DNA from 2 places in the Pseudoalteromonas 'SMAR' genome. Region 2 is predicted to be linked to the other one. Evidence: predicted binding sites of a transcription regulator. Region 2 holds the regulator's gene; the other holds the start of a gene.

Region 1 (5,467 bases), on a different contig from region 2:
AAAACGCAAGTTGTGCATCATTCATATAGTCAGAATCGGGGGCATTGCGAATATCTTCTTCACTGGGTATGTCTACTGTCTTGGCATTTTCTTGCATACTAGATTCCATCGAGCCTGAAATAAAAAGAAATGTTATACCATAACACCCTCTTTGCCAAATACGGTAAATGCATACTGCGTAAATAACATACCCAAGGCGGCGCTGACCTGCTAACCTAAACGCATAATAAAACGGACTTCGCTACCATGAACTTGCTGCAATTAATCACCACTTTGGTTCCCATCCTGAGTGTATTTGTATTCTTAGTGTTGCTGGTATTACTGCGCCTGCCCGCCAAAATAGCCATGCCCATTAACTGGCTGCTCACCACCATAAATGCTTATAGTGTTTGGCAACCCATTGCATCAATAGAAACCAATGCACCACTGACATCAAGCATATCTAGTAGTTAAGGTATTTCAGTTATTTCATTCGACTTGGCGTCAGTTTTGACTTGTCCCAACACCAACGTGTTAGCACAGGAAAGCGCATTGACCATATGGATCATTGCATTTTGGTCATCACGACAATAAGAAGCCTCAATGTTTTGCCATCAATGGCAATCAGCTCTCCGGCTGATAGGGTTTGCATCTCTTGCATTCAATTTGCAAAGCAAAGCTGAAACTGTTCAGGATCAACCCGAGATAGAGAGCGGGCAATCGTGTCGTCAACAGGGATACCTTCCTCAAGGAAACCGTGCCTTTTGAACCACTCGTGGTGTCCCTCAGCATAGTCTTTTATTTCAGACCAGCCATTAGCAATTACACCACAGAGGGAGAAGTGAAAGCCTTTCCATTTTCTTATATTGGTATAGTCTAATAGAAATGTCTTAACCGCAGGTTCAATAACACTGAAAAAGGAGTGAGTTAGAATGCAAAAAAAGGAAGGTTTTAGAGGAAACCTCGAAATGATTGCTTCAATGACCATTGCAGGGACCATAGGCTGGTTCGTTGTGATGTCAGAACAATCACCGGAAACGGCTGTTTTCTGGCGTTGTTTATTTGGGGCCACTTTCATGCTTTTAGTTTGTTTGTATAAGGGCATTTTTAAACAAGTTAAACTCAATAAACCGTCACTCATATTACTAACAGTTGGCGGTGTGGCTTTATCACTTAACTGGCTGTTTTTATTCAAATCCTTTTCGCTATCATCAATTGCAATTGCTACGATTACTTATCATATTGAACCGTTTATACTTGTCTTGCTTGGCGCTATCTTTTTTAAAGAGCATATTTCTACGGACAAAGTGTTGTGGCTAATATGTGCTTTCTTAGGAACCATATTTATTATTGTGGGAAAACAAGAAGGAGGGGCGGCGCTCACTGATAAAGACACTTACTTACAAGGTGTATTTTATGCGGTAATAGCCGCGTCCTTCTATGCAATTGCGGCTATCACGGCCAAAAAGCTGAAGCATATCCCACCTCATATTATTGTGGCATTTCAACTTTTTATTGGTATTTTTGTGCTTCTTCCATTACTCCTTTGGGAGATATTTCTGCCATTTCAGCTGTATCTTGGTCTTTTTTAGTTACGATAGGGATTATTCATACCGGGCTGATGTGTTTACTATTATATAGTGCCATTCAGAAAATACCGACCGCTTTGGTGGGAGCGTTGTCTTTCATCTATCCGATCGTTGCGGTTATCGTTGACTGGGCGGCATTCGATACACGCTTGACGTTACTGCAATTCGCTGGTGCCAGTGCAATTTTGATAGGGGCGGCTGGTGTCAACCTCAATTGGCGGATCACAAAGAAAAAGTTAAAAGAAAATCGGAATGAGCTCGTTTAGCTCAAAATAGCTTGCATTAAACTTAAGCATGTATCGAACCACACCTAGGTCTTAACATTCTAGAGCTGGAAAGTGTCGATATCGCCATGTGCTATGGCAACGCATAATCAAATGCGACTGATGCTCGAAGAAGGATTGAACAAGTTTGACATTTTAGCGGTAGCCATGATTTTGCTGCCGCTGTTCATTAGCTTTGTACTGGATCAGGGGTCAATAAACCAATAAACCAATAAACCAATAAACCAATAAACCAATAAACCAATAAACCAATAATCCGAGTATTCTCAAGCCCAACAGAAGTTAAATAATTCAATATTCCCCTATTTTTTAAGGTTAGCATCTGAATAAGTGCTTTATTTTGCAAGCTCCAGCAGCAATAAATGCTGGCAACATAGAATAAACAGTAAGCAAAGAGACTAAACACCCTTAATCGATAACATACCCAAGGCGGCGCTGACCTGCTAACCTAAACGCATAATAAAACGGACTTCGCTACCATGAACTTGCTGCAATTAATCACCACTTTGGTTCCCATCCTGAGTGTATTTGTATTCTTAGTGTTGCTGCGCCTGCCCGCGAAAACGGCGATGCCAATCAGCTTATTGTTAACCGCTGCTAGTGCTTATAGTGTTTGGCAAGTGCCTGGGGTGCAAATTGCTGCAGCGACAATGGAAGGGCTGATCATAGCACTGACTATTTTATGGATAGTATTTGGCGCCATTTTACTGCTCAAAGTACTGCAAAACACCGGTGCTACAGAGGTTATCAAACAAGGTTTTGCTGAAATTAGCCCCGATAAGCGGGTGCAACTTATTATAGTTGCTTGGTTATTTGGTAGTTTTTTAGAAGGGGCTGCCGGCTTTGGTACGCCTGCTGCTATCGCGGCTCCGTTACTGGTCGCTCTGGGATTTTCACCCCTTAGTGCCGTGGTATTGGCACTTATCGCCGACTCCAGTGCCGTATCTTTTGGCGCAGTCGGTACGCCAGCCATTGTTGGCATTGGTCAAGGTGCCATTGGTGTGAGCGCATCAGAAGTAGCCAGTATTGCTGTCAAAGCGATTGCCATCGACATTTTTGTTGCAGCCATGCTGCCGCTGATAATGGTGTTAATGTATAGCCGCTTTTTTAGCTCTCAACCAAGTTGGCGTAACGGCTTTGTTATTGCGCCGTTTGCCATCCTCAGCGCATTTGCCTTTACCCTACCAGCTTACTGCGTGGCGTGGCTATTTGGTCCTGAGTTTCCTTCTATACTAGGTGCCATGATTGGTCTTGCTATTATTTGTCCAATGGCTCGTAAAGGCATGCTGTTACCCAAAACACCTGCACCAGATAGTGAGCCACTGGAAACGGCAACCAAGCAAGGTTTGACTCTTTATCGTGCTTGGGCACCTTATATCTTAGTGGCGCTATTATTGGTGCTTACTCGGCTTCCTGAACTGCCCTTCAAAGCCTTACTCCAAGGTATTAATATGAGTTGGAGTCATATTTTTGGCTCTACTATTTCGGTCACCGTGATGCCTTTGTATATCCCAGGGAGCGTCTTTGTTTTAACGGCAGCCCTTGCCATTTGGTTACAAGCAGGTACGAGTAAACAGTTTGGTGCCGCATTAAAACAAACCACGACCATGCTACTCCCTTCTCTTATATCACTTGCTGCAGCCGTTCCTATGGTGCGCATTTTTCTCTTCTCTGAGGTAAATCACGCAAACCTACCCGCCATGCCTTTAGCACTGGCAGAGTTAGTTGCGGCTCATCTTAGCCATGTTTGGCTATTTATTGCCCCTTTGGTTGGGGCACTGGGCGCTTTTATTGCCGGCTCTGCAACCTTTTCAAACTTAATGTTTGCCAGCTTTCAGCAGGCGTTAGCTTCCCAAGCAGGCATAGAGCGGCAGTTGGTGTTAGCATTACAAATGCTTGGAGCTAATGGCGGCAACATGATAGCAGTGGTGAATGTGGTTGCCGCTGCCAGTGTCGTAGGCTTACAGGGCAAAGAAGGTGATATCATTCGCTATACTCTTGTTCCAATGCTTTACTATTGCCTCGCCGCAAGCACTGTTGCCTGGTTGTGGTTTAGTTAAAACGGGATCGCTGTATTAACTAAATAAACGTCTACTGCAAAGCTACATCCAACTCTATTTATGGCACAGCTATTGCTTAATCTATGCAGATGTCATTTTTTTGATTTGGAGTTTGTTATGGAGTTCGCGTTACTTGCTATATTAGCTTTGGTGGTGGTCGCCGCCGTAGTGGCTTCTAAGTACACCGATGTCGGTGGCAATCCTTATCCCTTTAATCGTAAAGAGTCGGTTTTTACTACTGTTGAAGCGTCGTTTTTGCAGTTACTGGAACGCGCTGTGGGCGATAAATATAAAATCGTCAGCCGCATTAAACTTATCGATGTACTGGAATGTAAACCGGGGATTTCAGCAAAAGCTCGCCGTGCTGCAGTAACCAAGGCGAAGAACAAGCAACTCGATTTTGTGTTAGTGGATAAAGAGTCGTTAAAAATTGTCGCCGCGGTCGACTTAGTCAACAATGCCAATAAGAACGGCCATAAGGCGCAAAAAGATTGGTTTGTAAACGGAGCTCTTGAATCAGCTGGCATTCCTCATATTCGCATGAAGATAAAAAGTGGCTATCAAAGCGCTGAAGTGCGCGCAGCCATTCTATTTAAGCTGGGACAAAAAGTGGAGCCGCCGAAGAAAACCCGCAACCGCACCTTTAAACCGGCGGTGCTATCCCCTTCTCAAGCAAAAGCCCAATCAACACAGTTGGCAGAAATATAACCAAACGGGCGTAAGCCCGTTTTTTGTTTTACCAATTAAAGCGGCTTTGCGTATAATAAGACTAATTTTTGACACGCCAGATTAGGAACTTAGTAATGAAAGTCGGCATTATCGGTGCAATGGAACAGGAAGTAACCATTTTACGCAACACCATGGAAAACCCTCAAACCACCAGCAAAGGCGGTTTTACTTTTTACTCAGGCAAATTAGCCGGCCACGATGTTACGCTAGTGCAATCAGGCATTGGCAAAGTGGCAGCGACCGTTGCAACCACATTATTAATTGATAACTTTGCCCCCGATTGTGTCATTAATACCGGTTCTGCAGGTGGATTTGAACCCTCACTCAATGTCGGTGATGTGGTGATCTCTAGCGAGGTTCGCCATCACGATGTTGACGTTACTGCATTTGGTTATGAAATTGGCCAAGTGCCACAAATGCCAGCAGCGTTTACTTCTCACGACAAGTTAGTTGAAGCCGCAAAACAAAGTGTTGATGCCCTTGAAGGCATTCAAACCATGGTTGGCTTAATTTGTACTGGCGATTCTTTTATGTGCGATCCCGTTCGTATCGACAAAGCTCGTGCTGATTTCCCAACCATGCTGGCAGTGGAAATGGAAGGTGCCGCAATCGCTCAGGCTTGTCATTCACTGAATACACCGTTTGTGGTGATCCGCTCACTCTCTGACATTGCCGGCAAAGAGTCGCCACACTCTTTTGAAGAATACCTTGAAGTGGCTTCGGTAAACTCTTCGAAGATGGTAATGGCATTGCTGGCAAAGCTGGACAAGGTTACGCTTTAGTGCTGCAAGACTTGTTTTGGGCCCACCAGGGCCTAATCATCTTT
Region 2 (5,467 bases):
TTTGCGACATTGACGGTGTTTTTTCCGATGGTCGCATATACTTAGGCAATAATGGCGAAGAACTAAAAGCGTTTAATACCAAAGATGGATTTGGCGTCAAAGCGCTCATCGCAAGTGGCGTTGAAGTGGCCGTTATCACCGGTCGCCATTCACACATTGTTCAGCAGCGTATGACTAGCTTGAATGTAAGGCACATTTATCAAGGCCAAGAGGACAAGTTGCAAGCCTATCAAGCACTGAAAAACACACTCAATCTAAGCGATAGTGACATTGCCTATATAGGCGATGACGGCCCAGATTTACCAGTGATGGAGCAAGTGGGTTTTGCGGTAGCGGTCAACGATGCTCACCCGGTAATTAAACAAATTTCAGATTACATTACCTTGCAGCCAGGAGGCTTTGGCGCAGTGCGAGAGCTCACTGACTTATTGATGTTAAGCCAAGGTCATAGCCTAACCACCAAAGGGGTCAGTGCATGACCGCTCTTCGTGTCATCTTACTTATTGTTTTCGCTGCCATCATGGTGTGGATGTGGTCTCCCATGTTCAACCAAGATACTAGCCGCAAAAGCCAAGGAGATGAGCCGCTGGCTAAACCTGACTATGTCGCCACCGCATTACAACAAACCACCTACAGTGAAAACGGCTTGCTCAACTATCAAGTCACGGCAGATAAGATGGAACTCTATCAAGACCTTGGTTTTAGCCATTTTGAGAAACCCATTTTTACCTTGTACAACGGCGAGCAAAATTGGCGCATTAGCGCCCTTGAAGCCACATTATATGAAAACAACACCCTGATTTTAGAGGGCCAGGTACTAGCACAAAACTTAGTGCCAAACGCCATGATAAGCGATATTAACGCCGATAATGTCAGAGTCGATATTAAGCAAAAATTGATGAAGTCGGAACATCCAGTCATTATTACAGGTCCTAGTGTTAAGATCACCGGAAAAGGCCTGCATGCGGATTTACACAACCAAGTGATCGAACTCATCAATCACACTAAGACAATTTATTATGACCAGTAAAGTAATGAACAAACTCGTTTTTTTAGGCCTATTAGCTGCCGCTACCAACGCGCTCGCCGCGGAGCAAAATGAAGTCATCATCGACTCCGGAAGACAGCAAGCCCAGCTACAGAGCAACATTGGTATTTTTGAGCAAAACGTGGTGATTATCCATGGTGACAGGAAAATCCAAGCCGACCGCCTAGAGGTCCATCGTCGCGCAGAGCTTGGCACCAACAAACAATTATTGGTTGCCACCGGAAGCCCAGCTATTTTTAGCGAAAAACAAGCGGATGGTAGTTTGTTAGAGGCTAAAGCCAATGAAATTCGTTACGACGTAGCAGCTCTGACGCTGGTTATTTCCGGTGACGCCGAAATTAGCCAAGCTGGACAAAAAATTAATGCCCAAGTCATCACCTATGATATTGAACAACAACTGATCAGCGCTGAACGTTCGGGGCAACAGGATTCCAGGGTCAGAACCGTATTAGTGCCGGTTGATGAGGACGATGAAAACAAAAAAGAAAAAGAACCACAACCATCGCAAGGTAACAATCCATGAGCGTATTAACAGCAACTGGGCTTGCGAAAAGCTACAAAGGCCGACAGGTGGTCAAAAATGTTGAGTTAAGCGTTGAAGCTGGCAGCATTGTCGGTTTATTAGGGCCTAATGGCGCTGGCAAAACCACCACGTTTTATATGATCGTAGGCTTAGTGCCTAGCGACAAAGGTGAAATTAGCATAAATGATGAAGACATCACGTTATTGCCAATGCACAGCCGCGCCCGAATGGGGATAGGCTATTTACCCCAAGAGTCCTCGATTTTTCGTAAGCTTTCCGTATACCAAAACTTAATGGCCATTTTAGAGACCCGTAAGGACTTAACCAAAGCCCAACGTGAAACCGAACTCAATGAACTATTAGATGAGTTTAATATCCAGCATATTCGCGACTCACAGGGAATGGCACTGTCTGGTGGCGAACGACGTCGAGTAGAGATCGCCCGAGCTCTGGCGGCCAACCCGAAATTTATTCTCCTTGATGAACCTTTTGCTGGTGTTGATCCCATTTCGGTGTTAGATATAAAGACCATAATTGAGCACTTAAAAAATCGTGGCATTGGCGTGCTAATTACCGATCATAATGTCAGGGAAACCCTTGATGTATGTGAAAAAGCTTATATTGTTTCACATGGGGAATTAATCGCATCAGGTACGCCAGAACACGTTTTAGCCGATCAAACCGTAAGAGATGTCTACCTAGGCGAACAATTCAAGCTATAGTTAAGACGTAGTAATAATAACTGTTATAAGGGATTGTTAAAGATACATGAGGCAATCATTACAGCTGCGCATGGGGCAGCAACTTACAATGACTCCACAACTGCAACAGGCGATACGCTTGCTGCAGCTCAGTACCTTGGATTTGCAACAGGAAATCCAAGAAGCACTGGATAGCAACCCGTTGCTAGAAGTGGAAGAAGGTGAAAACGCTGATACCGAAAGCTTGGAGCAAAACAACCAAGAAAAATCCGCTGCAGACGAAGGTCAAGCATCTCAGGAAGAAGCGCCTGTCAGTGATTATGAGCTCGATTCTGATACCGCCATGAGCAAAGACACGGTTAGCGATGACTTAGCCATGGACGTCACTTGGGATGAGTATATGAGTGCAGCCCCTGTTGCCAGCTCAGCTCCTCTTCCAGATGATGATAATGTTTATCAAGGAGAAACATCTGAGTCGCTGCATGACTATTTGATGTGGCAATTAGAGCTCACTCCTTTTAGTCCCACGGATAGAGCCATTGCTATTGCCATCATTGAGGCGGTCGATGTCTCTGGATTACTCACCCTAAGCTGTGAAGACATTCTCGACAGCATTAATGACGCAGAAGCAGAGGAACCGATAGAGTTAGACGAGGTGGAAGCCGTACTCAAGCGTGTGCAGCTGTTTGACCCTGTTGGTGTTGCTGCACGGAGCTTGCAAGAGTGTTTGTGTATACAGCTTAATCAGTTTGCATCAGAGACACCTTGGCTGGCAGAAACCAAAATGATCCTCACTGAGCACATCGATCTACTGGCGAGCCGAGATTACCGTACCTTAGCGAAAAAGACGCGGTTAAAAGAGGCCGAATTGAAAGAGGTGATGACGCTGATCCACAGCCTCAATCCCAAGCCGGCCGCCAGCATTATTCGTGAAGAGCCTGAGTATGTCATCCCTGATGTCTCGGTGAAAAAAGTAAAAGGTCGCTGGGTAGTCGAACTCAATCCTGATGCCATGCCAAAAATCCGCGTCAATGATCATTATGCGGCCATGTCTAGAACCGCTCGCTCTAGTGCTGATAGCCAATTTATTCGCTCCCACTTACAAGAAGCTAAGTGGTTTATTAAAAGTCTAGAAAGCCGTAATGATACTTTATTAAAAGTAACCAATTGCATTGTCCAGCAACAACAGGCATTCTTTGAACATGGCCCTGAAGCAATGCGCCCAATGGTACTTAATGATGTCGCTGAGATGGTTGATATGCATGAGTCTACAATTTCTCGTGTCACCACCCAGAAGTATATGCATACGCCTCGTGGTATCTTTGAGTTAAAGTATTTCTTCTCTAGCCATGTCAGTACCGAAAACGGCGGTGAGTGCTCATCTACCGCGATTAGAGCGCTCATCAAAAAGCTAATAGCTGCAGAAAACACCGCTAAGCCATTAAGTGATAGCAAAATTGCAGATATTTTAGCTGAGCAAGGAATTAAGGTAGCGAGACGTACGATTGCAAAATATCGTGAATCCCTAGCCATTCCACCGTCAAATCAACGTAAAAGCTTGATTTAAGACGTAAAAAACCAAGAAGGAAAATGCTTATGCAACTAAATCTAACTGGTCGCCATGTAGAAATCACAGACTCATTACGAGACTATGTCACCAACAAGTTTGCGAAGCTAGAGAGGCATTTTGATCATATAAATAACGTTCACGTGATCCTTGATGTTGAAAAGCTGGTACAAAAAGCAGAGGCAACATTACACGTCAATGGCGGTGAGCTGTTTGCATCGACCGAGCATCAAGATATGTATGCGGCAATTGATAAGCTCATTGATAAGCTAGACCGTCAAGTTATCAAACACAAAGAGAAGCTCACTCGACACTAAAATGAAATTATGCACATTAGTGAACAAGGACTGTAGCAAAGCTGCGGTCCTTTTTAATAGCAAAAAAAGAATTCTAGAATACATCAGTGAACTGGCTCACCAGCAACTTCCTGATGTTAGCAAACACGTCATTCTCGATGCGTTAATGACACGGGAAAAGCTCGGCAGTACTGGGATAGGAAAAGGCATTGCCATACCCCATGGTCGGTTGCAAGGTATTGAGCAAATTCTGGCGATGGTGCTGGTGAGTGAGCAGCCGATCGCCTTTGAAGCAATCGACAAGCAACCCGTGGACATTTTTGTCGCTTTTATTGTCCCTGAGGGCAATAATGAAGAACACTTAAAAACTTTAGCTGCTATCGCTGAAAAACTGCAAGACAAATCGTTTTGTAAACAGCTACGGCACGCCAAGACCGATCAAGAGCTTTACGCAGTTATCCAAGGAGACGATAATGGGTGATGAAGACAAGGGGTTAGAGTTAATCATTATTAGTGGCCGTTCTGGTTCTGGTAAATCAGTGGCTTTACGCGTGCTAGAGGACTTAGGCTATTACTGTGTTGATAACATCCCGGTCAACCTGTTGCCTTCTTTGGTGCGCAGCGTATCCGATAACTACAATAAAATCGCTGTCAGCATCGACGTTAGAAACCTACCCAAAGAACAAGACGAATTTAACGACATTCTTGAGTACCTTCCTGGATTTGCTAAGCCCGCTCTATTTTATTTAGATAGTGACGATCAGACCCTTATAAAGCGCTTTTCTGAAACCCGACGTTTACACCCATTATCGCTGCATAACTTACCACTCGATTTAGCAATAAAAAAAGAGCGCGAGCTATTGGATGTCTTGATCACCCGTGCTGACTTTTTACTCGACACTACCAGCCTCAGTGTCCACCAGCTTGCTGAAGAGATCCGCGAGAAGATTTTAGGTAAAAAAGACAAACAACTGATCATCACCTTTGAGTCATTTGGTTTCAAACATGGTATCCCCAAACAAGCCGACTACGTGTTTGATGCCCGTTTTTTGCCCAATCCTCATTGGGAGCCAGAACTAAAACCGTTAACGGGATTAGATCAGCCGGTGATTGACTACCTTGCTAGCCACAGCATAGTGCAGAAGTTTACTTGGCAAATTCAAACTTTCGTGCAAACTTGGCTGCCACATCTAGAGCGAAATAACCGCAGTTATTTAACCATAGCCATTGGCTGTACTGGCGGTCAGCACCGCTCTGTTTATCTTGCGCAAACCATTGGTGAACGCTTTGCCAAAACCCACAGTAACGTCAAAATACGCCACCGTGAGCAGG

The links. Region 2 encodes sigma-54, which starts transcription at its own class of promoters, with help from an activator protein. Its sites were predicted from a motif close to GTTGGCACGNNNNTNGNNT; they were not measured.
Region 1: a site for sigma-54 is predicted at 3,972-3,990, ahead of ACNKW2_RS14395 (DUF2726 domain-containing protein). Genes of this name have one in related genera too.

The regions. Positions count from the first base shown of each region.
Region 1 is NZ_JBLWMW010000035.1:20,250-25,716, forward strand. Features, by position in the region: gene ACNKW2_RS14360 (TraR/DksA C4-type zinc finger protein) at 1-97, opposite strand, end outside; gene ACNKW2_RS14365 (hypothetical protein) at 247-453, shown strand; partial or broken gene ACNKW2_RS14370 (ISAs1 family transposase) at 387-817, opposite strand; gene ACNKW2_RS14375 (DMT family transporter) at 912-1,571, shown strand; gene ACNKW2_RS14380 (EamA family transporter) at 1,526-1,834, shown strand; gene ACNKW2_RS14385 (hypothetical protein) at 1,907-2,059, shown strand; gene ACNKW2_RS14390 (L-lactate permease) at 2,332-3,912, shown strand; gene ACNKW2_RS14395 (DUF2726 domain-containing protein) at 4,030-4,620, shown strand; gene mtnN (5'-methylthioadenosine/S-adenosylhomocysteine nucleosidase) at 4,716-5,423, shown strand; gene ACNKW2_RS14405 (cobalamin biosynthesis protein) at 5,423-5,467, shown strand, end outside.
Region 2 is NZ_JBLWMW010000004.1:123,856-129,322, forward strand. Features, by position in the region: gene kdsC (3-deoxy-manno-octulosonate-8-phosphatase KdsC) at 1-479, shown strand, start outside; gene lptC (LPS export ABC transporter periplasmic protein LptC) at 476-1,030, shown strand; gene lptA (lipopolysaccharide transport periplasmic protein LptA) at 1,020-1,571, shown strand; gene lptB (LPS export ABC transporter ATP-binding protein) at 1,568-2,293, shown strand; gene ACNKW2_RS03340 (RNA polymerase factor sigma-54) at 2,340-3,839, shown strand; gene hpf (ribosome hibernation promoting factor) at 3,869-4,156, shown strand; gene ptsN (PTS IIA-like nitrogen regulatory protein PtsN) at 4,158-4,616, shown strand; gene rapZ (RNase adapter RapZ) at 4,609-5,467, shown strand, end outside.